Regions from separate parts of the Streptomyces sp. NPDC050564 genome, predicted to be linked through region 3. Evidence: riboswitches for the same ligand, from Rfam matches in the RefSeq annotation. Region 3 holds a riboswitch; each other region holds the start of a gene.
What was found. A riboswitch is a leader RNA that binds a small molecule or an ion and turns the genes downstream of it on or off. The one in region 3 is predicted to bind cyclic di-AMP.

Region 1: linked by a shared signal. The riboswitch ahead of ACIBK0_RS24770 (transglycosylase SLT domain-containing protein) and the one ahead of ACIBK0_RS30460 (transglycosylase family protein) in region 3 are both predicted to bind cyclic di-AMP.
Region 2: linked by a shared signal. The riboswitch ahead of ACIBK0_RS34560 (NlpC/P60 family protein) and the one ahead of ACIBK0_RS30460 (transglycosylase family protein) in region 3 are both predicted to bind cyclic di-AMP.
Region 4: linked by a shared signal. The riboswitch ahead of ACIBK0_RS08490 (NlpC/P60 family protein) and the one ahead of ACIBK0_RS30460 (transglycosylase family protein) in region 3 are both predicted to bind cyclic di-AMP.

Annotation. Positions count from the first base shown of each region.
Region 1 covers NZ_JBITGS010000015.1:217,085-224,721, forward strand. Annotated here, with positions in the region: gene ACIBK0_RS24765 (HAD family hydrolase) at 141-980, shown strand; gene ACIBK0_RS24770 (transglycosylase SLT domain-containing protein) at 974-1,723, opposite strand; cyclic di-AMP (ydaO/yuaA leader) riboswitch at 1,727-1,883, opposite strand; gene ACIBK0_RS24775 (hypothetical protein) at 2,154-2,483, opposite strand; gene ACIBK0_RS24780 (CocE/NonD family hydrolase) at 2,594-4,591, opposite strand; partial or broken gene ACIBK0_RS24785 (hypothetical protein) at 4,719-5,205, opposite strand; gene ACIBK0_RS24790 (polyprenyl synthetase family protein) at 5,473-6,483, shown strand; gene ACIBK0_RS24795 (hypothetical protein) at 6,684-7,196, opposite strand; gene ACIBK0_RS24800 (CHRD domain-containing protein) at 7,387-7,637, shown strand, end outside.
Region 2 covers NZ_JBITGS010000026.1:112,379-120,015, reverse strand. Annotated here, with positions in the region: gene ACIBK0_RS34590 ((2Fe-2S)-binding protein) at 1-322, opposite strand, end outside; gene ACIBK0_RS34585 (TetR/AcrR family transcriptional regulator) at 572-1,231, shown strand; gene ACIBK0_RS34580 (dihydrofolate reductase family protein) at 1,254-1,883, opposite strand; gene ACIBK0_RS34575 (aldo/keto reductase) at 2,054-3,019, opposite strand; gene ACIBK0_RS34570 (FAD-dependent oxidoreductase) at 3,220-4,584, opposite strand; partial or broken gene ACIBK0_RS34565 (DUF2182 domain-containing protein) at 4,903-5,220, shown strand; cyclic di-AMP (ydaO/yuaA leader) riboswitch at 5,530-5,690, shown strand; gene ACIBK0_RS34560 (NlpC/P60 family protein) at 5,699-6,856, shown strand; gene ACIBK0_RS34555 (luciferase family protein) at 6,979-7,446, shown strand; gene ACIBK0_RS34550 (IS5 family transposase) at 7,474-7,637, opposite strand, start outside.
Region 3 covers NZ_JBITGS010000021.1:71,720-79,356, forward strand. Annotated here, with positions in the region: gene ACIBK0_RS30440 (nucleoside triphosphate pyrophosphohydrolase) at 1-380, shown strand, start outside; gene ACIBK0_RS30445 (globin domain-containing protein) at 470-1,681, opposite strand; gene ACIBK0_RS30450 (cytochrome P450) at 2,166-3,452, shown strand; gene ACIBK0_RS30455 (transglycosylase family protein) at 3,652-4,620, shown strand; cyclic di-AMP (ydaO/yuaA leader) riboswitch at 4,758-4,966, shown strand; gene ACIBK0_RS30460 (transglycosylase family protein) at 4,971-5,666, shown strand; gene eno (phosphopyruvate hydratase) at 6,063-7,349, shown strand; gene ACIBK0_RS30470 (septum formation initiator family protein) at 7,508-7,637, shown strand, end outside.
Region 4 covers NZ_JBITGS010000004.1:175,442-183,078, forward strand. Annotated here, with positions in the region: gene ACIBK0_RS08480 (peptidoglycan DD-metalloendopeptidase family protein) at 1-1,230, shown strand, start outside; gene pcrA (DNA helicase PcrA) at 1,270-3,762, opposite strand; cyclic di-AMP (ydaO/yuaA leader) riboswitch at 4,323-4,496, shown strand; gene ACIBK0_RS08490 (NlpC/P60 family protein) at 4,504-5,667, shown strand; gene ACIBK0_RS08495 (tellurite resistance/C4-dicarboxylate transporter family protein) at 5,808-6,824, shown strand; gene ACIBK0_RS08500 (hypothetical protein) at 6,802-7,155, opposite strand; gene ACIBK0_RS08505 (NlpC/P60 family protein) at 7,552-7,637, shown strand, end outside.

The DNA of each region.
Region 1 (7,637 bases), on a different contig from region 3:
GGAACACCCGCGGTCAGTACGGCAGATAAGGCCCGTACCACCCATACCGTCCGTGCGGTGAACGGCGTTGCTGACGGGATACCGGACGTCGTCCGGTTCGCGCCGGGCCGATGAGACGTTCGATCCGTATTCTTCGGATCATGGCCGCTCCGACTGCATATTCACTCATCGCCACTGACCTGGACGGAACGCTGCTGCGCGGCGACGACACACTCTCCGACCGGTCGCGCGCCGCGTTGGCGAGAGCCACGGCCGAGGGTGCCCAGCATCTGGTGGTGACGGGACGGCCGGCGCCGAGAGTCCGACCGCTCCTGGACGAACTCGGCGGCCAGGGACTGGCGGTGTGCGGACAGGGGGCGCAGTTGTACGACGCCGGGGCGCACCGTCTGCTCTGGTCGGTGACCCTGGACAGGGAACTGGCGGAAACCGCGCTCGGCAAGATCGAGGCGGAGGTCGGGCTGCTCTACGCGGCGGTGGACCAGGACGGTGTGGACGGCCTGACGCTCATCGAGCCGGGGTATGTCATGCCGCATCCGACGCTGCCGGCCGTGCGGGTGCCGCGCCGCGACGACCTCTGGTCGGAGCCCATCAGCAAGGTTTTGCTCCGTCACCCTTCGCTGTCCGACGACGAGTTGGCGTCGGCGGCGCGGGGAGCGGTCGGTTCGCTGGCGACGGTCACCATGTCGGGGCCGGGTACCGTCGAACTCCAGCCATGCGGCGTGACCAAGGCGACGGGGCTCGCCCTCGCCGCCGCCCACCTCGGTCTCAGCCCCGCCACCACCCTCGCCTTCGGCGACATGCCCAACGACATCCCCATGTTCGACTGGGCCGCCCATGGCGTCGCCATGGCCAACGCCCACCCGGAGCTGAAGGCGGTGGCCGACGAGGTGACCCTGTCGAACGAGGAGGATGGGATCGCGGTGGTGCTGGAGCGGCTCTTCGGGGCCCAGGGGAGGGCCCGCGAGAGCGTGTCTCAGTAGGCGCCGTTGACGTTGTCGATCGAGCCGTACTTCGCCGCCGCGTAGTTGCACGCGGCCGTGATGTTCGCGACCGGGTCGTAGGGGTCCATCGAGGTGCCGGGGACGTGGTACGCCTTGAAGGTCGGGTCGATGACCTGGAGGAGACCCTTGGACGGGATGCCGGCGGCGGCGTTGGAGTCCCAGTTGTTGATGGCTCGGGGGTTGCCGGAGGACTCGCGCATGACGTTGCGGTGGATGCCGTTGTAGGTGCCCGGAATGTGCGCCTTGCCCATGATGTCCAGCGACTGCTTGATCCAGCCGTCCAGATTGTTGGCGTATGTCTTCGTGGAGGCGGGGGCGGCCGGCGTCGCGGACGTGGTGCTCGCCTTGGGCGCCGAGCCCAGCTTCACGGTCTTCGTGCCCACCGTCAGCGTCAGGCCCGGGGGGAGGACCGCCGGGTTCGCACCGATCACCGCGCGGTTGGCGTCGTACAGCTTCTGCCAGCCGCCGCTCTGCGGGAACTTCTGCGCGATCTTGGACAGGGTGTCGCCCGCGACCACCTTGTAGGTGACGAGCTGGACGTCGTTGATCGTGACCGCGGCAGCCTTCGTGACCTGCGGCGCCTGCGTCGGCTGGGCGGCGTGCGCGCTGGTCGCGCACACGAGGGGGAGGGCGAGCGCGGCTCCGCTCGCGCCGGCGGCGATCATGCCGCGGGTGAACGGGCTGCTGGTCTTGCGGCGGCAGTGCTTGCCTGGTGCGGGCATGACGACATTCCTCTCCGGCGCCTGCGAGGTGAGCTGTCGGGTTCGGGCGGGAGGTGCCCGGCCGCGCGCTGGGCGCGGCTTCACCCCTAGCCGTTCCGAAGTACGGACCGGCGGCTTACCTGGGTCCCCCGCTCCTGCCGTGCGTGGGTGGGTGGGTTTCCGAGCGGCGGCAGGATTCGGCGATCCGCTCGGATCGGGGCGAACGTATGCGAGAGCACATGTCGGGAACAAGACCCGAATTCATGGCTCAGTCCGCTTTAACCTCGGAAAAGGGAGGGATGAATTGCCCGATTATGGCGGAATGTGATCCTCAACTTGCCTTTCGCGAAGGGGGAATCGAGGTCATGGGGTGCGACGCCGGGGCAACTCGGACGTGACCCAATTCACGCGACCAAGGCCCATCAAAGCGGCAATGCTTTTAATTCGGACATTACGCATCGAGTGTCCAGGCCGGGGAATGCCGGGGAGGAGCCGGGCGCACTTCCCACACGGAGAGGCCCGTGTCGCGGTCGTCGTCGGGGAGGCGGCCCGCGTTGGGCTTGAAGTAGAGGCCGTAGCCCCAGTATTCGGGGAGTTCGTGGCACATCAGGTCGGGGTACGGCCCGAACTCCCGTCCCTGGTATGCCCAGTTGATCCTCGCGACGGCTTCCGCCCGTGAGATCCCGAAGCGCGTGACCATCTCGTGGGCCATCTCGCGGAAGTAGGCGAGCATGCCCTCGTCGAGGTCCATCAGGAATTCCTCGGTCCGCGTCTGCGCCATGGGCTCAGGGTTCCCTACGGCACCCCGGCCTTCTAGATCCTGTCGTCGAACTCCCGTCGTCCGCCCGGAGGGCGGGCGCCGCGGGGCAGGCGGGAGTTCGACGACAGGACCTAGCCCGCCGTTCGGGGGATCCGCTTCTCCCAGGTGCGGTGGAAGACCACCTCGTCGCCGTCCTTGCAGATGACCTCGTTGGAGGTGGTGAAGTCCTCGGTGTCGCAGGTGATTTCGGAGGTCGTCGAGATACGCGCGTCCCAGGGCAGGTCCGGGCGGTGCAGTCGGATCGACCACGTCGAGCGGGCGCGAGCGGAGAGGGGGTGGAAGTCGTTGATGGTGTATGTCTCCAGCGCGTTCTCGGTGAATTCGAGGCCGTCGGGGTAGACGCGGGTGCCGCCGTAGCGTGGGTCGACCTCCAGGCGCCAGGCGCTGGCGGCCACGTCGCGGACCACCAGGCGTTCCGGGCGGGGTTCGTCCAGCGTCGTCGGGACGATGACCCCGAGCGGTTCGGACTGCTCCGGTTCCTCGAACGTGATGGAGGGCGTCGACTCCCGTGTCCTTACCGGGAGTTCCAGCAGGCTGCCCGTCGGGTCCAGGGTGAAACCGGCCTCCGAGCCCGGCTGCGGCCAGATCCAGGGCCAGTACGCGGAGGAGACGGCGAGGCGGATGCGGTGGCCCGGCGGGAACGCGTAGCCGATGCCGTTCAGGTCGAAAACCACCTCTTCCGTAGCACCCGGTTTCCAGGGAACCGCCTGGTCACGGCCGTGACGCTTTGACAGGTTCAGTACACCCCGGGTGACGAGTGTCGAGGCTCCGTGGGGGGCCACATCACACAGGCGGGCGATCACCTGACCCCGGGGAACCGAGGACGTCAGCCGCAGCCGGACTCTCGGACGGCCCAGAACCCAGGTCTCTTCCGGTACTTCGAATTCGAAGCAGGCGGATCTCGCGTCCTCCTCCCGTTGGTCCGGGGGCAGGTCCGCGTCGTTCCCGAGAGGGAAGAAGCGGCCCGCGTCCGCCCCCGTGTGCTGGGGAGAGCGGATCACCACCGGGTCGCCCTGGAGGGCGTACGAAACGGGGGTGACGGAGGGGGAGGGCCAGGCCGGGTCGCCCACCCAGCGGCCGGGGAGCTCCGGGTACACCGTCGCCGGGAGGTGCGCGTCCATCACGTACGAGCGGAGGACGGGGGTGGACAGGGCGCCCGTGTCCTTGTCCCGGAGCCAGTGGTCCCACCAGCGCAGGGTCTCCTGGAGGAAACCGATCGCCGGGCCCGGCGGCAGGCCGCGGTCGGGGTACTGGTGCGACCAGGGACCGATCAGGCCGCGTACGCGATCCCGCGGAAGGTGTTCCACCAGCCGCAGCACCGTGTCGCGGTACGGGTCGTGCCAGCCGCCGACCGCGAGGACCGCCGCCCGGATCGCGCCATAGTCCTCGCGGACGCTGCCGTGCCGCCAGTACGCGTCCCGGGACTGGTGGGACAGCCAGGTGTGGATGAGCGGGTCCACCGCCTGCAGGCGCTTCACCCACATGTCGCGCCACATCACCTGGCCCACGTGCACCGGGTCGGGCGGGCGGGAGGCGAAGGCGAGCATGGTGGCCGCCCAGGCGTGCATGTCGACGGCGAGGACGGAACCTCCCATGTAGTGCACGTCGTTGTCATAGCGATCGTCCGTCGAGCAGACCGTGACGATCGCCTTGAGCGGCTCGGGCGCGAGGGCCGCGATCCGGAGGGAGTTGAAGCCGCCCCAGGAGATACCGAACATGCCGACCTTGCCGGTGCACCAGGGCTGGGACGCGAGCCAGTTGACGACCTCCACCCCGTCGGCCAGCTCCACCTCCGAGTACTCGTCCGTCGGCAACCCCTCCGAGTTGCCGTGGCCGCGGACGTCCACCCGGACGGAGGCGTAGCCGTGGCCCGCGTACCAGGGATGGCGTTGCCAGTCGCGGGGCGCGGTCCAGTCCGTGAGGCGGCACGGGAGGTATTCGAGGAGGACGGGCACGGGCTCGTCCGTCAGTGGGCGCCAGACGCGGGCGTAGAGGCGGGTGCCGTCCGGAAGCGGGATCCAGAGGTCCTCGTGAGTGGTCTCGTACGGGAAGGACGTACGGATGTGCATGAGTGTCACCCCAGTGGCTTCAGTGGACCGGGTGCATCGTGCGGCGCAGCCAGGGGGCGAGGGCCGTCACGGCCGGGCCCGGGGCGTCGGCGATCGTGCCGTTGAGGCCGGAGCGCGCTGTCGGCCGTCCGGCGGCGGCGCGGAGCACCGCGCCAGCGGCGGCCGCCGGCAGCCCCAGGACGATCGGGCGGACCGCGCGGCGCATCGCGCCGGGCCCGACGGCGGGCTCCGCCGCGTGTCCGCGTCCGGCCGGGTGACGGCGGCCCGCCACGTACTGGAGGAGACCGAACATCATTCCGATGGCCGCCGCCGAGAATCCCCCGTCGCCGTCGGTGAGCCGGCCGCCGGCGACCGAGGCCAGGTGGGCGAGCGTTCCGTACGCCGCCGACACGGGCGCCGTCGTGCCCGCGGCCACGCCCATACCGCCGTGGGCGACGGTTGGCGCAGAGGCAGAGAATCAGGATCGGGATCGCCTGCATGCCGAGGAACGAGAAGCGCTCCGGGACCTTCGGGCCGGAGAGGGCCGGCAGGCCCCTGGGCCCGCCGAGGAAGGCCTGGTCGTCACCCGGCGGCTCCCGGCTGCCGGGGGCGGTCTCGACGGCGCTTCGGGACACGGTGGGGTCCCTCCGGATGGGGCGTGGCATGTCCGGTCGTATCAGCTGATCAAGAACATACCGCCCGTAATCCGATATCGCCCGGGCGAGCGGGGTACCTGCTGCTGGAGCGAAGTCGGGCGGGGGGACGGTGGGCGCTCGTGGTGATCGAAACGTGACCGGATACGCTGACTTGAGTGATGGCAGCGACACATCGACAAACCGTGTCATCGACCGAATGATCGACCGAGTTCGCCATGTGATCGTCAGCAGACAGGAGAACCTCTCGTGACCGTCGTCGGGCCGTTCGGGCTGAGCGTGCGGGACCAGGCTCTCGAAGCCGATGTCCAGGCCGGATTGGCGGCTGTGGAGGAGGGCTTGCTCGAAGTCACCAAGAGCGAGGTCCCCTTCATTACGGAGGCCGCGCAGCATCTCCTCCGGGCCGGTGGCAAGCGGTTCCGTCCGCTGCTCGTGATGCTCGCCGCGCAGTTCGGTGATCCGTACGCGCCGGGTATCGTGCCCTCCGCCGTGGTCGTCGAGCTGACCCATCTCGCCACGCTGTACCACGACGATGTGATGGACGAGGCGGACGCGCGACGCGGGGTGCCCAGCGCGAACACCCGCTGGGGCAACTCGGTGGCCGTCCTCACCGGTGACTTCCTCTTCGCGCGCGCCTCGCACACCCTGGCCGATCTCGGGCCCGAGGCCGTCCGGATCCAGGCCGAGGCGTTCGAACGGCTCGTGACCGGGCAGATCCTGGAGACCGCGGGACCGCGCGACGGGCGTGACCCGGTCGACCACTACCTGGATGTGCTCAGCGGGAAGACCGGCTCGCTGGTCGCGGTCGCGTGCCGGTTCGGGGCGATGATGTCGGGGGCCGACGAGACGGTGGTGGACGTCCTGACGCAGTACGGGGAGCGGCTGGGTGTCGCCTTCCAGCTCGCGGACGACGTGCTGGACATCGCGTCCGACTCGCACGAGTCCGGGAAGACGCCGGGGACGGATCTGCGCGAGGGGATTCCTACGCTGCCCGTGCTGCGGCTCCGGGAGCGGGCGGAGCGGCTGGGTCTCGCCGAGGACATCGCGCTGTGTGAGCTGCTCGACTCCGACCTGACGGATGACGCCCGGCACGCCGAGGCGCTCTCCCGGCTGCGGGTCCACCCTGCGCTGGAGCAGGCTCGGCGGGACACCGTGCGGTACGCGGAGGATGCGCGGGCCGCGCTGGCTCCGCTTCGGGAGTGTGATGCGAAGGCCGCGCTGACGGAGCTTGTCGACGCGGTGGTCCACCGGGCCGGGTGAGGTCTGCGTTCCGGGTGCCCGGCGGTGGGGTTGCCGTCGGGGTGGGGCGCGCGGCCCGGGGCTGTACGGGGTGCCGCTGTGCCCACCTGTACCGCCCCGGCGGCACGATTGCCCACCGTTGGGACGGGTGACGGCACCCGGCGCCACGGCACGCAGCGCCCAGGCCCCCGGCGCGCATGTCTACTGCTGCGGCGGCTGTCTCAGTAACCCGATCCTCCCGTGTTCGTCGCCGGCTCGCCCGACGCCTTCGCTCCTGTGGGTGTCACCGCGAACCACGTTCCGTCGACTCCCTGGCCGTACGCCTCCTTCGGTTCGTCGTCCTTGCTGTAGCGGTAGAGGGGCCAGCCGGCGAGGGTGAGTTGGGTGGTGCCGTCGGTGCGCTTCACGGTGGTGACGAGGTTCTTGTCGATGCCCTTGGTCGTGATGGCGCCCTGGGCGGTCGCGGCGGGCCAGAGCATGGCGCACGCGGCGTAGCAGGTGACCTTGGTCGGGTTCGCGGAGTCCGCGTCGAAGCGGTAGAGGACGTAGCCCTTGCTGTCGGTCACGACCGTGCCGACGTTCTTGACGTCAGCGGCTGTCAGCGTGGTCCTCGACGCCGTCGAGGTGCCGGCCTTCGTGGCGCCACCGCCACCGTTCCCTCCGCTCCCGCACCCGGCGAGCGTGAGCGCCACCAGCGCGGTGCCCGTGGCCGCGTAACCAATGATGTGCCGCATGGCGACCCCCTTGGCCGATGCCGATTGCTGACACCCAGATGTACGGATTTGGGTGAGTTTTCGCTTGCCCCTCAAATAATGTGACGGGGGTCACATAGTTGGATTGAGTCCAGGGTCGGATTCAGTCCGTACTCATGCCCAGAAGCTGACGCAGGGGGTGTCAGCTGAGATACGGGGAGAAAACAGAATCATGGGATCGAACGCCACGTTCACCACGCGTCGCAAGAGCCTGATCCTGACCGGCGTCGCGGTGGCCGCCGCGGCCGGTGTCGCCGCCGCCGTCATCCCGGCGGTCGCCGACAGCGGCAGCCACGGCACGAGTAACGACACGGCCGGCATGAGCCACTCCGCGCACGGCGACCAGACCATCGTCACGCAGAGCGGCGTCATGGGCGGCAGCGGTGGCACCATCCTCGCCACCAGCCTCCGCGGCACCAATGA
Region 2 (7,637 bases), on a different contig from region 3:
TGCAGTAACCGCACTGGTAACCGTCGAGATCGAGGAAGGCCTGCTGCACCGGATGCAGCCGCTCACCGTCCGCCACACCCTCGATGGTGGTGATCGCGCGCCCTTCGGCGGCGACCGCGAGTTGCAGACAGGACACCGTTCGGCGGCCGTCGAGCATCACCGTGCAGGCTCCGCATTGTCCCTGGTCACAGCCCTTCTTGGTGCCGGTCAGATCGAGCTGCTCGCGTAGTGCGTCGAGCAGGGTGGTGCGGTGGTCGACGGGCAGCGTGTACTTCTCGCCGTTGATGTTCAAAGTGATGGCGCTGGACGTCGATGGGGCCATGATCAGCCTTCTTTCGCGTATGCGTTGCGCGTCGAAGTCGAAGTCGAAGTCGATGGGGAGACAGTCGCGGCTCGAAAGCTCGCTTGGTGGGCGAGAATGCCGGTCGGCGATCGGTTCCGGCCATACGCACGGAGCGGGCCAGCCACTAGAGTGAGCTTTAAGCGGACAGCTGTCCGCTACCAATGAAACCTAACGGACAGCTGTCCGCTTAGCAAGGGCGGCCTGGCCGTGATTCCGGAAGGAGGACGGGTGGACTCCGAGAAGGACGCGCCGCTGCGCTCCGACGCGCAGCGGAATCGCGAGCGCATCCTCGAAGTGGCCCTGGTGGAGCTGACGAACTCGGCGGACGCCCCGCTCAGCGCCATCGCGAAGAAGGCGGGCGTCGGACAGGGCACGTTCTACCGCAACTTCCCCAACCGCGAGGCTCTCGTCCTGGAGGTCTACCGCCACGAGGTGCAGCAGGTCGCCGACACCGCGGCCCAGCTCCTCAAGACCCGCACACCGGACCGGGCGCTGCGAGAGTGGATGGACCGGCTCGCCCAGTACGGCATGGCCAAGGCAGGACTGGCCGACGCGTTGCGCTCGTCCACCGTGACGCGCGGCACCCTGACCAGACTGGGACACGGATCGGTGCGCTCGGCCGTCACGCTGCTCCTCGAGGCGAACGAGGAGGCCGGCACGATCCGCCCGGGGGTCACCCAGGACGACTTCATGCTCGCCATCGCGGGGCTCTGGCAGCTCGACCCGCACGCCGACTGGCAGCCGCGCGCCACACGGCTTCTGGATCTCGTGATGGACGGACTGCGGGCGGGCGCGCCCGCGTCGGGCGAAACGGAGGCCTACGGGCCGGGCGAGCGGGGCGCGCCCGCCTCGGGCCGGTCGCAGAAGAGTCCGGCCCGAGAAGGCTGAGCCGGCCCCCTTGCGAGGGGCCTCAGCGGCGTACCAGCCGGGCGTGCGCGACGGCGGGCGAGCCGACCAGCTCGGCTACCCGGTAGCCGTCGTTTCCGTCCCCCAGGTTGTCGAACAGGCGCTCACCGCTGCCGATGAGTTTCGGGACGATGGCCAGGTGCAGCTCGTCGATCAGCCCCGCGCGCAGATACTGCTGAACCGTGGCCGCCCCTCCGCCGATGCGCACGTCCTTGCCCGCCGCGGCGTCGAAGGCCCGATCCAGCACCCTCTCGATGGGCTCGTCGGTGAAGTGGAACGTGGTCCCGCCTTCCATCGGCAGCGACGGCCGCAGGTGGTGCGTGTGCACGAACACGTCGTTGTGGTACGGCGGGTTGTCGCCCCACCAGCCCCTCCACGACTCGTCCTGCCACGGCCCGCGCTGCGGCCCGAACATGTTGCGGCCCATGATCGTGGCGCCGATGTTCTCCTCGCTCCGCTCGACGTACTCGACGTCGATCCCGCTCTTGCCGTCGGCGCGGTCCCGCATCGCGGCGAACATCCACTCGTGCATGGCTTCGAAGCCCTCACCGAGCGGGTGCTCCAGACGCTGATGAGGGCCGGCGGCGAAGCCGTCCAGCGAGACGGTGAGGTTGTGTACGCGCAGCTGGGGCATGGCCGTGCTCCTTGGGTTCGTCGTTTCCCGCTCTCACCCGTGCGTCGAACAGGACGCAGCTGGATCGACAGCTTCTCCCGGAAATCTCGAAATCCCACGCGACCGGGCTGGCCCGCGGCTCCCACGCATGGGCGGATCGGCGGCTCCGGCGGATCGACGGCTCCGACGGATCAGGAGTAGAAGTTGCGCTGCCATCGGTGCTTGGCCAGCACGGTGAGCTGCTCGGCGGTGAGCGGCCGTCCGTCGCTCAGGGCCGTGTTGCGCACGACGTTGCGTACGCTGCGCATGCCCGGGATGACGGTGGAGACCGCCGGCGAACTCAGCACGAACCGCAGCGCGGTCTCGGCCATCTCGTCGGGGGCGATGCCGAGGTCGGCGACGATCGCGGCCACCCGCCGCTCGACCTGCGCCGCCCGGTCCCCGCGGAAGTAACGGTTGCGCCAGTCGCCCTCGGGGAACGTGGTGCCGGCGGTGATCCGACCGGTGAGGCCGCCCTCGTCCAGCGCGACCCGCACGATGACACCGACGCGGTGCTCCTCGCAGGCCGGCAGCAGCGCGTCGGCCGGAGCCTGATCGAAGACGTTGTAGATGACCTGCACACAGTCGACGGCGCCGCTGCGGACGAGGGCGAGGGCGTTGTCCGGCTGGTGATCGTTGATGGACACACCGAAGAGGCGGATCTTCCCCTCCTGCTTCAGCTGCGTGATCGTCTCCAGCCAGTCGCCCCGGCCGACCCAGTCGTCGCTCCAGACGTGGAACTGCAGTACGTCGAAGTGGTCGAGGCCACTGGCGCGCAGACTGCTCTCCAGGCTGTCGCGGATGTGCTCGCCCGGAAATGTCTCGGCGGGGTCCAGCCCGTCGGGCGCCGGCCACCTACGGTTCCTCGGCGGCACCTTGGTCGCGACGAGCACCTCGTCATCGGCCCGCTCACGCACGACCCGGCCGACGATCCGCTCGCTCTCGCCGTAGCCGCGCGCGGTGTCGATGAAGTTCACGCCGAGATCGATGGCGCGGTGCAGGGCACGTACGGATTCGTCCTCCGAGGCGCCGACCCAGGCGGACTCACCGATCCCCCATGCCCCATAACCGATCTCGGACACCGACACCCCACCGCGTCCCAGCTCTCGGTAGCGCACCCTCACCCTCCACTTCGTCACCGCCGTCGTCCCTGCCGATGAGCCGAGGCGTCCGCCGGAAATCACGTTGACGATAGGCGAGTCGGGCGGTGGGGTCAGGTGGGTTTTCGGTGACCGCCGGGGTGACCCGCGGGTGGATCGACGACTGACTGTCCGTCAGTCATCGATCCACCCCTGCATCTCGGCAGGAAGGGTCGGTCCTACGCGCCGCTCGCGTCGAGCATGTCCTCGCGCTCGACGATCTTCACGCGCTCGCGGCCCTGCGGCTCGCCAAGGGCCTTCTCCGCGGCGTCCAGCCGGTGCCAGCCCTCCCACGTGGTGAAGCGGACGCCGCGCTCGCCGAGGAACGCGTCCACGGCCTCGGGAACGGGCGAAGCGGGTGTGTGCAGACGGCCGTTCGCGTGATCGTCCAGCAGACTGGCGACCGTCTCGTTGGCGTCACCCTTGGTGTGGCCGATCAGCCCCACGGGGCCGCGCCGGATCCAGCCGGTGACGTACGTCGACTGCAGGTGCTCGCCGTTCTCCTCGATCACCCGGCCGCCCTGGTCGGGGACGGTGCCGGACTCGACGTCCCAGGGCAGCTTGGGCAGTTCGTCGGACAGGTAGCCCACGGCACGGTAGACCGCGGTGACATCCCAGTCCTTGAACTCGCCGGTGCCCTTGACGTTGCCCGTGCCGTCGAGGGCGGTGCGCTCGGTGCGCAGACCGACGACCTCGCCGTCCTCCCCGAGGATCTCGGACGGCGACTCGAAGAGGTGCAGGAACAGCTTGTGCGGGCGGTCGCCGGCATCGCGGATGGCCCAGTTCTCCAGGGTCTTGGCGACCATGTCGGCCTGCTTGTTGCCCCGCCGGGTCGCGATCGAGCCGTCGTCGTAGTCGATGTCCTCGGGGTCGACGATGACCTCGATGTTCGGGGAGTGGTCCAGCTCCCGCAGCTCCATCGGGCTGAACTTCGCCTGCGCCGGGCCACGGCGGCCGAAGACATGGACCTCCAGGGCCTTGTTGGCCTTCAGGCCGTCGTAGACGTTCGGCGGGATCTCGGTCGACAGCAGTTCGTCCGCGGTCTTGGCCAGGATGCGCGCCACGTCGAGCGCGACGTTGCCGACGCCGAGGACGGCGACCTTCTCCGCCTCGAGCGGCCAGGTCCGGGGCACGTCCGGGTGCCCGTCGTACCAGGAGACGAAGTCCGCCGCGCCGTACGAGCCGTCGAGGTCGATGCCGGGTATGTCGAGCGCCCGGTCGGCCGTCGCACCCGTGGAGAAGATCACCGCGTCGTAGAAGGCGCGCAGGTCGTCCAGGTTGATGTCCCCCGGGTAGTCGACATTGCCGAAGAGGCGGATCTGCGGCTTGTCGAGCACCTGGTGCAGGGCCGTGACGATGCCCTTGATGCGGGGGTGGTCAGGAGCGACGCCGTAGCGGATCAGTCCGAACGGGGCCGGCATCCGCTCGAAGAGGTCGATCGACACGCCTGGCTCGGCAGCCGCCGCGGATTTCAGCAACGCGTCGGCGGCGTAGATCCCGGCGGGGCCGGCTCCGACAATGGCTACCCGCAGGGGGCGAGGCATGATCAGTTCCCTTCGAGCGGTGACAGACGTACTCGCCGGGAAGCCTAAGCTAAGGCAAACCTAAGTCAGTAGTCGGGCCGGGCCTATGACCTCATAAGGTCATCTTATGAGTCGCTTCGAAGGGGCCGACGTGTGGTCGCGCCGGGCAGGCGCCTCGCCGGCGGACGCCTTCGGGGCGGCGGCGCCGGTGGGTGCGGTCACCGCGCAGCCGCACGACAGGCCGGGTCATAGCGGTGGTTCATCCGCTCGCTGACGCGGGTCATCCCCTCGGTTCACCCCCGTCCTCGCAGGTGGGCCAGGTGCTGCGGGACAGAACGGCTGCGGCACGATCGGCTGCACCATGGCGGCTACCGGCCGGGCGCCCGTGACCTGCACGTCGGGGCCCACCATGGGCTCTACTGCGTGGGCTGCTGCTGGGGGCTCATGATCGTCCTCATCCCGCTGGGCACCATGAACATCGCGGCGATGGCCGCACTCGCGGTCGTCATCTTCATGGAGAAGCTGTGGCGGCTCGGACCGGCATTCAGCACCGCGGTGGGCGTGGCGTTCCTGATCCTGGCCGTTCTGACTCCGTTCCAGAGCTGGCCGCTGCCAGGACTGCAGCACTCCGGGCCGTCGATGCAGCCGATGACGTGACCGCGCATCTCATGCCGAGAGTCGCGGTCGCACGCCGAGCTGAACTGTCATGCGTCGTTGGCGCCCCGAGCCAGGCGACGAGCTCGGGGCAGGCGGACCATCGTGTACACACACAAGGCGGAGAATGCGAGCACGCCGGCAGGGTCACACCAACCGCTCGGGCCGGGGCGGCCAGTACGGCGAAGGTCACAAATACATATCGGACACTTCGCACTTCAACCTTCACACGAGGCACACAAATTGGCTAGGTTGACGGGCGGACCGCACGACTGCCTCCGGCGAACCCCGCCGGGTCGCGCGGCCTCCGCCGAGTCCGGTGCGCCCCCGTGGCAGCCGGGGCCGGGAACCCGACCGACTTTGGGGTGAATCGGCCCAACTGCCCAGCAGGGCAAGGGCCGTAGGGCATGCCTTCCGCGAACCGTCCGCCCGAACCCGACAGCCGACTCGGTAGGCGGAATACGGAAGGAGTGCGTCCCCCATGGCTCCCGACGCCACGCCGCCCGCAGCGGACGGACCGAGCCGCGAAGAGGTGCGGCAGCGGATCAGCAGCCTCTACGACCAGGCCGAGACCGCCACCGGAAACTACAACGCCACCCGTGCGATGTCCACGGGAACGCGCAGGAGCCTCAACCCTGCGCTCGACAGCCGGCGCAGGCCCAGCGATCCCGCCCTCGACGACGTCACCAGGCAATGGTTCGACGTGGCGCGCGCGCAGTTGGGGCCGACCGTCCCGGCGAGGCTGCCGGCCGACAGGATGCCGAAGCGCCCGGCCGAGGCACGGCCCACACGTCCGGTGGAACGTCCGGCGGACGGACTCGCCCGCCGTGGGCTGGAGTCGGCCGCCCGGCCCGTCCCGGAGTTGACCGCCGGGCCTGTCGCCGGAGTGACTGCGGGTCCGGTGGCGGAGTTGACCTCCGGCGCCGTCGCGGCGCTGCCGGCCGCGCCGCGGACACGGCAGGAAGTCGCCAAGGCCCTGCCGGCACCCGCCGCGGAACCGGGTCGGCCCTCGGCCTCGTTGAAGACTTCCAAGGAGCAGATCCAGCAGAAGCTCGCGGTGGCCCGCGAGTTGCTCTCCCTGCACACCCCGCAGCTGACAGCCGCCGTCCCCGCGATCGAATCCCGGCCGGCGGAAGACTCCTGGCGTGCCTACGAGCAACCGACTCCTCTCCGGCCCGAAGAGGAATGGCAGCCGCAGCAATCGGCCGCTCTCGGCACCACCACCTCCATCGCCGCGGTCGTGCCCATCGGCGCGGACAGCGCCTCGGACACCGGGTACGGCAGCAAAGCCGCGAAGGTACTCGCCTTCGCCCGTGGACAGATCGGCAGGCCATGTGTCTGGGGCGCGTCCGGACCGGGCTCGTACGACTGCTCGGGCCTCACCCAGGCCGCCTGGAGAACCGCAGGGGTCGCACTCCCGCGCACCGCGCGCGATCAGGCGACCGTCGGTACGGCCATCCCCCTCGCCGACATCCGGCCCGGCGACCTGATCTTCTTCTACGGCGACATCAGCCACGTCGGCCTCTACATCGGCGACAGCATGATGATCCACGCGCCGAGCCCGGGGGCATACGTGCGCGAGGAGTCGATCTTCTACGCCGGAGCCTCGGCGATCCACAGCGCGGCGCGGCCCGCGTGAGCACTGCGGCGTCGGTGCGCGGGGCCGCTCAGGGATCGTGAGGGGCACGGAACAGCCGGCTGACCAAGCTGAGGGTGAAGAGGGGTAGTTGGCAGGGTGAATAGTGCGCGACCATGGTGCGCATGACCGTGGCCGATCGCGCCATGACCCAACTGGAGTCATGGCCGAACCTGATAAGTGGCTCACCCCGATGCGCCGCAGGGCGCGCCTTCGGGACGTCGGGGCACGACATCGTCCACTTCCACTCCGACGACGCCGCGGACCTGCATCTCACGCATGCGGCCGTCCATCGGCTGCTCCCGCACCTGCAACACAGCACCGCTGTGCGGGTGCACCCCGGCTCTTCGTGGATCACCGTGCTGCTGGACTGCGACGCCGATGTGGCGCTCCTGCTCACGCTGATCAGCGTCGCTCTCAAGGAGCACGACAGGGCCGGAGGCGACCTACTTCCCGAGGGACCCTCAACGCTCTGCGACTGGCAGCCTCAGGCGGTTCTCTCGCCACGCGCGGGAGCCTCCGCGGCCGTCCGCCACCGTCGGGTTCCGGCCGCGTGGAAGGCAGTCGGCCGGTTCATCCCCCACGGCAGCTGACGCGACTAAGACCGACCGGCAAATGGATCACTTGAGGCGGCGGCTGATGGGTCGGCCATCCCAGCGGTAGCGGCTGCGTGCCTGCCAGATCAGCATGCGAAGTGTGACGAGGGTAGCGGCGAGGTAGAGGTAGAAGTCCACGACCCTGCCGTTTCTCTCGGTGCAGCGCCGAAGCTTGCCGTAGCCGTTCA
Region 3 (7,637 bases):
CAGGCGGCATCGTGGCCAAGCTCATCCACCGCCACCCGCATGTCTTCGGGGACGAGACGGCCACCACCCCCGAGGAGGTCAAGGAGCACTGGCTGCGCACGAAGGCGGTGGAGAAGCAGCGCACGTCCGTGACGGAGGGCGTCCCGCTGGGCCAGCCGGGCCTGGCGCTGGCGGCGAAGCTGGCATCGAGGGTGCGCACGGCGGGACTTGACGTCGAGCCGCCACGGGGTGAGGGCGTCGGGTACGAGCTGCTGCGGACAGCCGCGCGCGCCGAGGCCGAGGGCGTGGACCCGGAGGCGGCGCTGCGGGCGGCGGCACGGGCGTACCGGGACGCGATCCGCGCGGCGGAGGGGTCTTCGGGGGAGGGCGCGGAGGGCTGAGGGCCGGGCGCCCGAGTGGCTGGATGAAAGGGGCGGGGCCGAGGGCCGCAGGCCTGACGATCGAGCGAGCCGGGGCGGCCGGGCCGGAGTTACGCCTGCGGGGCGCGGCTCGACGGGTTGTGCCAGCTCGGCCGTGGGCGGCCGAGGAGCCACTCCGCCGCGCCCACCGGCCGAGGTTGTCCCTGGCCGGTCGGCGCCAGGACGTCGTGGAAGATCCGCTCCGCCGGCGTGCCGAAAGAGGGCAGGGTCTCGCCGATCTCTTCGACGAGCATGGGCGGACCGGCGAGATAGACGTCGTGCCGGGTCCAGCCGGCGCGGTTGCCCAGCGCGGTCAGCAGCCGTTCGGTCGCCTGGGCCTTGGGCCGGCCGGGGGCGGGGGTGATGAAGGTGACGGCGAGCCGGGGAAGCCGGGCCCGCAGACGCTCGAGGGCGCCCCGGTCGTAGAGGTACGAGGTGTCGCGGGCGACAAGGAACAGCCGGGCCTCGTGTGTGTCGTCGAGCTGTTCCAGCAGCGCCTTCACGGGTGCCCACCCGGTGCCCGCCGCGATGAGGGTGAGGGGCCGATCCACGGGCGTGCGCAGGGTCAGGCCGCCGCCGGGCGCGCCCAGCCGCAGGACGTCGCCCTCCCGGGTCTGCCGGACGAGGGCGGTGGAGAGGAGGCCGTCCTCGACCCGGCTGATGTGCAGGTCGACGGTGCGGTCGGCGCGGGGTGCGTTGGCCAGCGAGTACGGCCGCCAGATGCCGGGCAGATGGGGGACGTTGACGCTGACGTACTGGCCGGGGGAGTAGCGCAGCCGGCGGTGCGGTCGCAGGGTCAGGACGACGAGGTCGTCGCCGTGCCGTGTCCGGGCGGTCACCTCGGCGTCCCACCAACGCGGTTCGCCGCGCTGCTGTGCCTCCCACGCGCCCTGCAGCATCACATTCGTGATCGCCCCGTACGCCTCGCCCCAGGCCTTCTCGACCTCCGCGTTCCACGCCGACCCCGCGACGACGGCGAACGCGGCGATCAGACTCGCCCCCACGGCGCCGTAGTGCTCCGGCTCCGCCAGATACTTCCGGTGGTCCCTCCCGAGCTCCCGTAAGTACCTCGGCAGCCCCGGATCCTCCAGCCGCTCCATCACATGGGTGAGTGCCGCGAAGAGTCTGTCCCGCTGCCGCTCCATGTCCTCCGGGAAGCCCAGCGGAAACAGCCCGCGGATCTCCGGGTGGTGCCGGAACAGGTGCGAGTAGAAGTACTTGACCGCGAACTCGGCCCGTCTCTCGACGACCGCGAAGCTGGATCTGAGTATTTCGGGGTCCACGGCGCGAATGTAGGGAGTTGTCGAGCCGCGGAGTCAAGCAGCAGGTGATTTACGGACAGTCCGGGGTGAAGTATGCGGGGCCGAGGAGGGTGTCCCCTGGCGGCACGATCGAACGCGAATGGACCGAACGGCTGGCGGGTGTGCTCCGGCGGAAGCCGGATGCCGTTCCTAAATCCGGGCGATCGTGGCAGATTTCCGCCCCTCCACGGCTTTGAAGGCCGCCTCCGCCAGCACCTCCGGAACGGAGGGCCAAGAGGGCGCGGCCGGGTCCCTCGCCGTGCAGGCCCCACCCTCCGTCGACGCGCCCCGCGCCCTCGACCACCTCGACTTCCGCGAGAGCACCTTCCACGGTCAGGTCGTCGGCGCGCAGTACAACCACTACATGCCGACAGGCGGCGGCGGGCGCTCTCGCCGATCTCCTCCTCTACTGGGCCCACCACTGGTCGAACAAGGCATCCGAGCCCCCTCCGGATACCGTCATGGAGTGACCGACCAGCCCCAGCTCCCCAGCACCGCCCCCGAACTCTTCACCTGGGAGTTCGCCACCAACCCCTACCCGGCGTACGCGTGGCTCAGGGAGCATGCCCCCGTGCACAGGACCCGGCTGCCCAGTGGGGTGGAGGCCTGGCTGGTCACCCGGTACATGGATGCCAAGCAGGCGCTCGCGGACGGGCGGCTGTCCAAGAACCCCGCCCATCACGACGAGCCCGCGCATGCGAAGGGGAAGACCGGTATCCCCGGTGAGCGCAAGGCCGAGTTGATGACGCATCTGCTGAACATCGACCCGCCGGACCACACCCGGCTGCGGCGGCTGGTCAGCAAGGCGTTCACACCCCGGCGCGTGGCCGAGTTCGCGCCGCGCGTGCAGGAGCTCACGGACCATCTGATCGACCAGTTCGCCGAAAAGGGTTCCGCCGACCTCATCCACGAGTTCGCCTTCCCGCTCCCCATCTACGCCATCTGCGACCTGCTCGGCGTCCCCCGTGAGGACCAGGACGACTTCCGGGACTGGGCGGGGATGATGATCCGGCACGGCGGAGGGCCGAGGGGCGGTGTGGCACGGTCCGTCAAGAAGATGCGGGGGTATCTCGCCGAGCTGATCCACCGCAAGCGCCAACTCCTGCCCGACCGGCCCGCCCCCGGCGAGGACCTCATCTCCGGGCTCATCCGCGCCTCCGACCACGGCGAGCACCTCACCGAGAACGAGGCCGCCGCCATGGCCTTCATTTTGCTGTTCGCCGGCTTCGAGACCACCGTCAATCTCATCGGGAACGGCACCTACGCCCTCCTCACCCACCCCGAGCAACGCCGACGACTGCAGGCCTCCCTCGCCGCCGAGGAGACCGGACTTCTCGAGACCGGCGTCGAGGAGCTCCTGCGCTACGACGGTCCCGTCGAACTGGCCACGTGGCGGTTCGCGACCGAGGCGGTCCGGATCGGGGGGCAGGACATCGCGCCCGGCGACCCCGTCCTCGTCGTACTGGCGGCAGCGGACCGTGACCCCGAACGGTTCCAGCATCCGGACACCCTCGACCTCTCGCGGCGTGACAACCAACACCTCGGGTACGGCCACGGCATCCACTATTGCCTCGGCGCGCCGCTCGCTCGCCTGGAGGGCCAGACCGCGCTCGCCACCCTGCTCACCCGTCTGCCCGATCTCCAACTCACGGGAGATTCGGCCGATTTGCGCTGGCGTGGTGGACTCATTATGCGTGGATTGCGCACACTTCCCGTGGAGTTCACGCCTCCGCTTGACTCGCCCCGCCCCTAAGGGGTGGGCGTGCAGGGAACGGCCGCTCAGCAGGGAAAAGGTGACGTTCCGTCAGCTCTGTGATCTTCACGTGATCTGCGCTGCATCGACTTGTGACAAGCGTTCGAGTGCGGATACGTTCACCCATCAACGCGGCCCATCCGTCGCTGCAGTCGCAGTAGCGGCTGTCGTCACCTGCTGTCACGCGAAAGGCTTCCGCATGCTCTCCGGGAACGGCCGTCATCGTCGCCCCCGTCAGGCCCCGGCCCTCATCGTCGCCGCAGGAGTGACCGGATCGGCCATCGCCATCCCGTTGCTCGGCGCCACCAGTGCGAGCGCGGCCGACGGCACAACCTGGGACCGGGTCGCGGAGTGCGAGAGCGGCGGCGCCTGGAGCGCGAACGACGGCAACGGGTACTACGGCGGGCTGCAGTTGACCCAGGACAACTGGGAGTCGTACGGCGGCCTCGAGTACGCCCCGAGCGCCGACCAGGCCAGCCGCTCGCAGCAGATAGCCATCGCCGAGAAGGTCCTCGACGGTCAGGGACTCACCGCCTGGCCCACCTGTGGACCGCTCTCCGGGCTCAGCAAGAACTCCGGCTCGATCGAGGTCGACACGGGTGTGGCGGACGACTCATCGAGTTCGTCGAGTTCTTCTGATTCGTCCGACTCGTCCAATTCATCTGCTGAGTCCGATTCATCCAACTCATCCGACTCGGGCTCCGATTCCTCGTCCGACGCCTCCTCGGGTGCGGACGGGGACTCCACGAAGTCCGACACCTCACAGGGTTCCGACAGCTCGGATACAGAAGCGACCAAGAGTGACGAGTCGGACAAGTCCGGCCAGAACGACAACTCTTCGGCCTCGTCCGACAGCGCGACGTCCGGCGCCGGGCGCCACCGTGGCGACACCGCCGACGAGGGTGCGACCGAGGGTGCGACCGACGGCCGTAAGGACGGCTCTTCCGGACGGCACGCCTCGCGCGGCTCCGACGCCTCCCGTGACGCCGCCGACGGCTCCTACGTCGTGCGCGCCGGAGACAGTCTCTGGACCATCGCCGACTCCCTTGACCTCAAGGGTGGATGGGCCGAGCTGTACGCCGGGAACAAGGAGGCGGTCGGCTCCGATCCCGACCTCATCCTTCCCGGTCAGAGGCTTGCAGTTGGTGCTGAATCGGGCGAAAAGTAGCGGGAGTTCACGTCATGGTTCGCCGCGGAATGTCCGGTTTGGCGCGAGTGAGACATGAGTCTCAGAAGCCCTGATCGTCTTTGAAATTCCGGCGATCGCATGTCTACGGTCATGACCGCTCGCCACTGCGGGCCCCGACGGTCGCAACGCCGAATCCTGCCAACGGCCGTACGGGAACAGTCGACGCGTCAGCGCCGTAGGCAGGAGCGGGGGACCCAAGGTAGGCGCCGCGCCCGGTAGTTGACCGGGAGCGGCTTGGGGTGAAGCCGTGCGCCAGTGGCGTACGACCGGGCACTCACCCGCCCGAACCCGACAGCTCACCTCGCAGGCGTCGGTGAGGGGATCTCTCCATGCTGTTTTCCAGCAAGGGCAAGCACCGCCGCCCGGCCGTCCTCAATCGGACTACCCGTCTCGCAACGCTCGCCGGTGTCACCGGTGTCGCCATCGCCGCCCCGCTGATGGCGGCCGGCAGTGCTTCCGCCGCCACCGCCTCCGAGTGGGACGCCGTGGCCCAGTGCGAGTCAGGCGGCAACTGGTCCATCAACACCGGCAACGGCTACTACGGCGGCCTGCAGTTCTCCGCCCCCACCTGGGCCGCGTACGGCGGTACCGCCTACGCCGCGAGCGCCAACCAGGCCACCAAGTCGGAGCAGATCACCATCGGTGAGAAGGTCCTCGCCGCGCAGGGCAAGGGTGCCTGGCCGACCTGCGGCACGGGCCTGTCGAGCGCCGCGTACGCCGGCGGGACCTCCAGCTCCTCGTCCAACAGCTCACAGAGCACGACCCCGAGCACCACCACCCGGACGACCGAGCAGCCCGCCTCGCGTTCGGCCGAGCGCCCCGCCGCCAAGACCGTCACCACGCCGACCGGCAAGAAGGTCAAGAAGGGTGACGGCGAGTACAAGGTCGTCAAGGGTGACACCCTCAGCTCGATCGCCGAGAAGAAGCACGTCAAGGGTGGCTGGCAGCAGCTGTTCAAGCTGAACAAGGACATCATCGACGACGCGGACTTCATCTACCCGGGTCAGCAGCTCCACCTCGGCTGAGTGCGCGGCTGATCGCTCAGCCGGGCATTCGGCGGATTGTCCGGCGGAGTGACAGCTCCCTCATGGAGGAGGCCTCCATACTGGAGACCTCGTGAGGGTCCCCCCGTCCCCACGGGCTCCCCGCTCCGGTGCGTGTTCCCCCGTACGCGCCGGAGCGGGGCTTTTTTGTGCCTGGCTCTCGTGCGCTTTCATGCCTGGCTCTCGTGCGCGAGGTTTCGTGTACGGGGCAGGTTTTTGTTCCGTTCGGAAACAATTTACTCTCGGTTCTGCCCAAGGGGTGGTCGACCGGCTGGCCGATCCCCCCGAGGCGGTTAGGCTCATGTCGCGGAGCCGACCGCGGCTCCGTGCACTACGGGCCCCGCGGCCCCGCATACCCGCGTCACATCCCAGAAGGAGATGCTCGTGCCGTCCATCGACGTCGTCGTAGCCCGGGAAATCCTGGACTCCCGAGGCAACCCCACGGTCGAGGTCGAGGTAGGCCTCGACGACGGCAGCACGGGTCGTGCCGCCGTCCCGTCCGGCGCCTCCACCGGCGCCTTCGAGGCCATCGAGCTCCGCGACGGTGACCCCAACCGCTACCAGGGCAAGGGTGTCGAGAAGGCCGTCCTCGCCGTCATCGAGCAGATCGGCCCGGAGCTCGTCGGTTACGACGCCACCGAGCAGCGCCTGATCGACCAGGCGATGTTCGACCTGGACGCCACCGACAACAAGGGCTCGCTCGGCGCCAACGCCATCCTCGGCGTCTCGCTCGCCGTCGCGCACGCCGCCTCCGAGGCCAGCGACCTCCCCCTCTTCCGCTACCTGGGCGGCCCGAACGCGCACCTGCTGCCCGTGCCGATGATGAACATCCTGAACGGCGGCTCGCACGCCGACTCCAATGTGGACATCCAGGAGTTCATGATCGCCCCGATCGGCGCGGAGTCCTTCTCCGAGGCCCTGCGCTGGGGCGCCGAGGTCTACCACACCCTCAAGAAGGTGCTGAAGACCAAGGGCCTGTCCACCGGCCTCGGCGACGAGGGCGGCTTCGCCCCGAACCTGGAGTCCAACCGCGCCGCGCTCGACCTCATCGTCGAGGCCATCAAGCAGGCCGGTTACGTCCCCGGTGAGCAGATCGCGCTCGCGCTCGACGTCGCCGCGTCCGAGTTCTACAAGGACGGCAAGTACGAGTTCGAGGGCAAGTCCCGCTCGGCCGCCGAGATGACCGAGTACTACGAGGAGCTCGTCTCCGCGTACCCGCTGGTCTCCATCGAGGACCCGCTGTACGAGGACGACTGGGCCGGCTGGAAGGTCATCACCGACAAGCTGGGCGACAAGGTCCAGATCGTCGGCGACGACCTCTTCGTCACCAACCCGGAGCGCCTGGCCCGCGGCATCGAGGAGGGCTCCGCCAACGCCCTGCTCGTCAAGGTCAACCAGATCGGCTCGCTGACCGAGACCCTGGACGCCGTCGAGCTGGCCCAGCGCAACGGCTTCAAGTGCATGATGTCGCACCGCTCCGGCGAGACCGAGGACGTCACCATCGCCGACCTCGCCGTCGCGGTGAACTGCGGTCAGATCAAGACCGGTGCCCCGGCCCGCTCGGACCGCGTCGCCAAGTACAACCAGCTGCTGCGCATCGAGGAGATCCTCGACGACGCCGCGGTGTACGCCGGCCGCTCGGCCTTCCCGCGCTTCAAGGGCTGAGTGTTGCCGCACGTCCGCTCCGCGGACCGTCGGCACAGCAAGGGCTGACCCGTACCGGGCCAGGCCTTAGCCAGTCGTACGTACGTCCCCGTACTCGGTCCCGTACCGTGTGCGGGGACGTACGCACGTGACGGGCTTGCACCGGGGAGGCGGGACTCATGGTTGTGAAGGACCGGGACCGGTTCTCCACCGCGACCAGACTGCGGCTGCTCGGCGAGCAGACCGCGGCCCGTGTCTACCGTTCCCAGACCAAGCGGCAGGCCCGCCGCTCGCGGCTGACGGGCCGGG
Region 4 (7,637 bases), on a different contig from region 3:
GCAACGACCACGTGGGCGGCCGGCTACCAGCAGCTCGCCGACATCCCCGCGCAGCATCCGGGCCCCGAAGCCTCGGGCCAGTGGGACGCGACCGCCTGGCTCCAGCCCGAGCAGCCGCTCGACGGGACCCAGCAGTGGACCATCCCGGCCCAGGGCACGGGCGCGTACGACGCCACTCAGTGGAACACCGCCATCGGCCACGACCCGTACCAGGCGTACGAGCACCCGCAGCCGGAGTCGTACGAACAGCAGCACCCGCAGCCCGAGTCGTACGAGCAACAGCACACACAGCCCGAGTCGTACGAGCAGCAGCCCGAGTCCTTCGACCAGCAGGCGACCGCCACCTTCGAGCAGGTCTCGTACGAGCAACCCGCCGCCGACAAGGACGAGTTCGAGACCGCGGACGACAGCGGTGAACAGCACGAGACGCCGCTGCTCGACGACATGGAAGAGGTCATCCCGGCCCCCCGCGCCGCCTCGCGGTCCGGTTCCCGCTCCCGTCGCCGCAGCCCCGCGAAACGTTCCGCTCTGCTGACCGTCGCCGTGCCCTCCGCCTGTGTGATGGGGGTCGCCGGGATCGCCGCCGCCTCCGTGGGCAGCATCGGCGGGGACGACAGCAAGGACACGACGGCCAGCGCGGCCGACGCCACCTCGGTGAAACCGTCCGCCGCCAACAACAAGCTGGACACCCAGCTCCAGAGTCTCTCCGCGGGTGCCGACGACTTCGCCGACCGGGCCAGCCGGACGCAGGAACGTATCGACCTCAAGGCCGAGCAGGAAGCCCAGAAGAAGAAGGCGGCGGAGGAGGCGGCCCGCAAGGAGCGGCTGCGCCCGAAGTTCGTGCTCCCGGTGACGCAGAAGGGGCTCAGCGCCTACTTCGGTCAGGCCGGCATCAACTGGATGTCCGTGCACACGGGCATCGACTTCCCCGTCTCGTACGGCACGACCGTGATGGCCGCGACCGACGGAACCGTCCGCACACAGTGGAACAGCGCGTACGGGAACATGGCGATCGTCACCGCGAAGGACGGCACGGAGACGTGGTACTGCCACCTCTCCAGCTACAAGGTCGCCTCAGGCACCGCCGTGAAGGCCGGCGACCCGATCGCCTTCTCCGGGAACTCCGGCAACTCCACCGGCCCGCACCTGCACTTCGAGGTCCGCCCGGCCGGCGGTTCGGCGATCGACCCGCTGCCGTGGCTGCGCAGCCACGGCCTGGACCCGACGTAGGACGTAACCGTCCGCCGGGCCCCACCGCCCCCGTACCGGCTACAGCTTCTCCACCGGCGCGTACCGCAGCAGCAACCGCTTCGGCTTCGCCTCGCCGAAGTCGATCGTCGCCTCCGCGTTCGACCCCGTCCCCTTCACGCCGACGACGGTCCCGAGACCGAACTGGTCGTGGGTGACCCGGTCCCCGACCGCCAGCGAAACGACCGTCTTCTCGGAGACACCGCGGCGCGTCGCGAACCCGGAGGCACCCGAAGCCGCGGACCGCGACCGTGAGGACGACAGCGACGCAGCGACACCCGAGACCGGACCCGCCGACACGGGAGCCATCGCACCCGTGCGCTTCCACTCCAGGTGCGCGTCCGGGATCTCCTCCAGGAAGCGGGACGGCGGGTTGTACGAGGGCTGCCCCCAGGCACTGCGCATGGACGACCGGGTGAGATAGAGCCGCTCTCGCGCGCGCGTGATGCCGACGTACGCCAGGCGCCGCTCCTCCTCCAGCTCCTTCACCTGCCCCAGCGCGCGCATGTGCGGGAAGACGCCGTCCTCCATGCCGGTCAGGAAGACGACGGGGAATTCGAGACCCTTGGCGGTGTGCAGCGTCATCAGCGTGATGACGCCGTTGCCGTCCTCCTCGTCGGGGATCTGGTCGGAGTCCGCGACGAGCGCGACCCGCTCCAGGAAGTCGGAGAGCCCGCCCGCGGCCTCGCCCTCACCCGCCTCCTGCTCGAACTCCAGGGCCACGGCGGCGAGTTCCTGGAGGTTCTCGATACGGGTCTCGTCCTGCGGGTCGGTGGACGCCTGCAACTCGGCCAGATAGCCGGTGCGCTCGAGGACCGCCTCGAGGACCGTGGCCGGGCCGGCGCCCGACTCGACGATCGTCCGGAGGTCTTCCATGAGCGTGTTGAACCGCTTGACCGCGTTCGTCGAGCGCGCCGCCATCCCGTACGCCTCGTCGACGCGACGCAGCGCCTGCGGGAAGCTGATCTTCTCGCGCTGCGAGAGCGCGTCGATCATCGCTTCCGCGCGCTCGCCGATGCCGCGCTTGGGGACGTTGAGGATGCGGCGCAGCGGGACCGAGTCCTCGGGGTTGGACAGCACCCTGAGGTACGCCAGGACGTCCCGGACCTCCTTGCGCTCGTAGAAGCGGACGCCGCCGACGACCTTGTAGGGCAGGCCGACGCGGATGAAGACCTCTTCGAAGACACGGGACTGGGCGTTCGTACGGTAGAAGACCGCGACGTCGCCCGCCTTGGCCTCGCCCGCGTCGGTGAGACGGTCTATCTCGTCGGCGACGAACTGCGCCTCGTCGTGCTCGGTGTCGGCGACATAGCCCGTGATGTTCGAGCCCGCGCCCGCATTGGTCCACAGGTTCTTGGGGCGGCGGGATTCATTGCGCTCGATGACCGCGTTGGCGGCGGACAGGATCGTCTGCGTGGAGCGGTAGTTCTGCTCGAGCAGGATCGTCGTCGCGTCCGTGTAGTCCTCCTCGAACTGGAGGATGTTGCGGATGGTCGCGCCGCGGAAGGCATAGATCGACTGGTCGGCGTCACCCACGACGCACAGCTCGGCAGGGCCGAGGTCGTCCCCGCGGGGCGGCTCGTCCTCGGCGCGGGCACCGCGCGCCGGGCCGACGAGCTCCCGCACCAGCGCGTACTGCGCGTGGTTGGTGTCCTGGTACTCGTCGACCATGACGTGACGGAAACGGCGGCGGTAGTGCTCGGCGACGTCCGGGAAGGCGCGCAGCAGGTTGACCGTCGTCATGATCAGGTCGTCGAAGTCGAGCGCGTTGGCCTCGCGCAGCCGCGACTGATACATCGCATACGCCTGAGCGAGGGTCTTCTCGAAGCCGTCGGTGGCCTGGGCCGCGAAGTCCTCCTCGTCGATCAGCTCGTTCTTCAGGTTCGAGATCTTGGCGCTGAACGACTTCGGCGGGAAGCGCTTGGGGTCGAGGTCGAGATCACGGCAGACGAGTGCCATCAGCCGCTTGGAGTCGGCGGCGTCGTAGATCGAGAAGGAGGAGGTGAAGCCGAGCTTCTTGCTCTCGCGGCGCAGAATCCGCACACACGCACTGTGGAAGGTCATCACCCACATCGCGCCCGCACGCGGGCCGACGAGGTGCTCGACGCGCTCCTTCATCTCGCCCGCGGCCTTGTTGGTGAAGGTGATCGCGAGGATCTGGCCCGGGTGGACATTCCGCTCGGCCAGCAGATACGCGATCCGGTGCGTGAGCACGCGGGTCTTGCCGGAGCCCGCGCCGGCCACGATGAGCAGCGGGGAGCCGGAGTGCACCACGGCCGCGCGCTGGTTCTCGTTCAGCCCGTCCAGTAGTGCCGCGGAGTCCACGGCAGGCCGGTGGGCGCCGTCGCGGTAGTACGCGTCCCGGTCCGGGGGCACGTCGAACTTCCCGCCGAACAGATCGTCCGGAACGGGCTCCGGTACGTGATCGTCCTCGGGCGGCGGCGGGGGTTCTTCCTCGTGGGCCCGGGAGGGCTTGAGGTCCGCCAGGAAGCTGTCATCAAAGAGGCTGCTCATCGCTCTCCGAGTCTAGGCGGCCGCACTGACACCCCGCCGCCACCCTGAAAACTCGACCGGATCTCGTGACGCGGACAAGAACTCGGTCGGGTGGGTCCAGTGGCACGGCTCGGGAGCCGACGATCTTCCAGTGTCGGCCGCCACGATCTTCCTACCTTCCGAAATCGCCTCGTCACGTTCGGTGATCGATCGGGCCGGGGCTTACAGACCTTGAGGGGAGACGGCCACCAGGTCGCTGCTCACCGCGCCTCACGGCCTCGACGCCTCGACGCCTCAGCGCCTCAGCGCCTCAGCGAGAGTCTTGCGGCCGTCGGGGGGATGCGGAGCCGCCGCCCCGGAAGACCTCGGTGACCGCCACCGGGAGCCGATAACGAGACGGGCGTCGCCACTCCGGACAACTCACCACAGACCCTTCCGGATTAACTGCGCGGAGTGATGCCCAGGGTCAAGGTCACGAAAATGTATCGGGCATATCGCACATCAAACTTCACAGGAGCCACACGCGTTGGCTACCGTGCCGGGCAGGCCGCTCGACACCCACCGGCGAACGACGCCGGGCCGTGCGGCCTCCGCTCAATCCGGTGCGCCCCCGTGGCAGCCGGAGCCGGGGACCCAACCGACCTTGGGGTGAATCGGTCCAACTGCCTTGTGGGGCAAGGACCGTAGGGCAAACCTTCCGGATCCACCCGCCCGAACCCGACAGCTAACTCGGTAGGCGGATGACGGAAGGAGTCGCCTCTCTTGGCGTCGCACCGCAAATGGCGTCCTACGGGTACGCGCGTAGCAGGCATACGGACCCCCGCCCTCGCGACGGCGGCTCTCACCTCCGTCGCCCTGCTCTCCCAGACGGCGAACGCCGCCCCCTCGGCCGAACCGAAGCCGAGCCTCGAAGAGGTCGAGAAGAAGGTCAACGACCTCTATCACCAGGCCGAGACGGCCACCGACAAGTACAACGCGGCCAAGGAGAAGACCTCCAAGCAGCGCAAGCAGGTCGACACCCTCCTCGACGACGTCGCCAAGCGCACCGAGAAGCTCAACACCGCGCGTGAGGAGCTCGGTTCGTTCGCGGCGGCGCAGTACCGCACCGGGGCCGCCGCCCCTGACACCGCGACCCTCCTGCTTGCCGACAACCCGCAGGACTACTTCGACCAGACCCAGCTGATGAGCCGTCTGACCACCCGCCAGAAGGCGGCCGTCGACGACTACATCACCGAGCAGGCCGCCACCACCAAGAAGCGCACGGAGGCCGCCAAGAGCCTGGAGACGCTGACCAGCTCGCAGACCGCGCTCAAGACGTCCAAGGCCGACGTTCAGCACAAACTCACCGCGGCCCGCGAACTGCTCTCGAAGCTGACCGCCGAGGAGAAGGCGCGGCTGGCGGCGATCGAGAAGAAGAAGAAGGAGGAGGCCGACCGCAAAGCAGCCGAGCTGGCGCAGCAGCAGGCCGCGGCCGAGAAGGCCGCAGCGGAGAAGGCGGCCCAGCAGGAGTCCTCGTCGAGCACCACGACCGGCTCGTCCGGCTCGACGACCACCGACTCCTCGTACGCGACGAAGGCGGCGAAGGCTCTCGCGTTCGCCCGCGCGCAGATCGGCAAACCGTATGTGTGGGGCGCGACAGGCCCGGACTCCTACGACTGCTCGGGCCTCACCCAGGCCGCCTGGAAGGCCGCCGGCGTCTCGCTCCCGCGCGTCACCACCGACCAGGTGAACGCGGGCACCACGGTCTCCCTCACCGACGCCCAACCCGGTGACCTGGTCTTCTTCTACGACGACATCAGCCACGTAGGCCTCTACATCGGCAACGGAATGATGATCCACGCACCGAAGCCCGGGGCGTACGTCCGCGAGGAGTCGATCTACTACGCCGGGGCCTCGATCATCCACAGTGTGGTGCGCCCGGCGTAGACCGTTCCGCGAGCAACGCTTTGTGCGGGGCGCGCGCGAGTGGAGCTTGTCCTGCTCCAGTCGCGCGTGCCCCGCGTTTTCGTGCCCGCCGCGCGCGTGCCCCGCGGGTAACTCGTCCGAAGATCCCTAGCATCAGGCGCATGCCAGCCATCTCCCAGCTCCGCGCCTGGTGGGCGCAGCGGCCGCCCGCCGCCGGTGCCGCCGTCATGGCCACCGGCATCGTCTCGATCGGGCTGCATCTGACCGGCTACGAGTTCCTGTCCCGTATCTCGCTGGTCCTGGCGTGCGCCGCCTGGCTCGCGCTCGCCGCGGACTTCGGCGTACGCCTCCTGTGGGACCGCGCGGGGTGGCTGGAGGAGGCTTGCACGCCTCCCGGGCTCACCGCCGTCGCGGCGACCACCGTGCTGGGGACCCGGCTGTCCGTGCTGGGGTGGCAGAGGCCGGCCGAGGCCCTGCTCGCGCTGTCGGCCGTGCTGTGGCCGGTGCTGCTCCTCGTCGTCCTACGGCACTGGAAGCGCCGTATGCCGGGAGGGGTGTTCCTGGTGTGTGTGGCCACGCAGGGACTCTCGGTGCTGTGCGCCACGCTCGCCGCGGCCGTCGGCCCGGTGTGGCTCGCGCACACCGGGCTGGTGCTGTTCTGGCTGGGGATCGTGCTCTACGGAGTGGCGTTCGCGCACTTCGACGTCCGGGAGGTGGTACGGGGCGCCGGAGACCAGTGGGTCGCGGGCGGCGCGCTCGCCATCTCGGCGCTGGCGGGGGCCAAGCTCATCGCCGCGCACCACGTGAACCCGTACCTGTGGAACGACGACGACAGCGAAGTCCTGCGCGCCGCGACCGTCGCGCTCCTCGTGCTCGCCTTCGCCTCCTACTGCGTCCTCGCCGTCGCGGAGCTGGGGTGGCCGAGGCTCCGCTACGACGTGCGCCGCTGGGCGACCGTCTTCCCGATGGGGATGACGGCGGTGGCGTCTCTGTCGGCCGCGACCGCCCTCGGCGTCACCGGCCTCAAGGGGCCCGGGCAGGTGCTGCTGTGGATCTCGGTGGCGGCGTGGCTGGCCGTCGCGGCGGGAGCGGTCCACGTGATGATCACGGCCGGAACGCACCGTCCGACCGGTTCGGACAGGCCGACCGGCCCGCTCAGGTCCAGAGCACCGCGATGAAGATGTTCGCGGTGGTCAGCAGGCCGACGAGCCCGAAGAGGCCCTTGTCCACCTTCTCGTCGTCCCGCTTCACATAGACGAGCCCCAGGATCACGATCAGCAGGGCCAGCTTCACGCCGATCTTGATGTTGTTGACCGGATGGTCGTCGGCCTGGTTGAGGCCGACCAGGACGACGCCCGTGACCAGCATGGTCAGCGCGCCGTGCAGCATCGCCGGGACGAAGCGGGCGGTGCCCCGGCCCATCGCCTTCATCTGGGTGAGGAAGCCGCCGAGGAGCGAGGCGATGCCGATGATGTGCAGGCCGACGAAGAGATGGATGAGTACGTCCATGAGGCCGGAGCCTAATCGGACGCCCGAGTCGCTCTTGTCACCGGGCCACCCCTTGTAACCCATAGCACCGGGGCCCCCCGGTTGTCCCGGATTCGCCGCATCGGTCATCGCGCTGCGTGAAGTCGGCGGCGCAGGGCGGGGATCACGGTCACATACGGTCACTGGACGATCCAGTGCCGCCAGTTCCGTACATGGCGTTACCGGCCCCTCACTCCCAGGTTTAACGTCCTCCACCAGGTGACCGGCTCCCCACCGCCGCCCGGGCCAGGGGCGGCCGTCGGCCACCACCGCCGAGAAGGTCCGGCGGCGGCCTGCTCCCCCTGTGTGGGCCGCCGCCGGACGTGTCGCCGCTTGACCGCGCTCCCCTCGCGGTCGTACGGAAGGATGTGGGCCCTCGTGGCAGCGCACCGCAAGCCCAGTCAGCGCTCGCTCGGTGGAAATACGGCCCGCACAGCCGCCACGATCGCCCTCGCGGGCGCGGC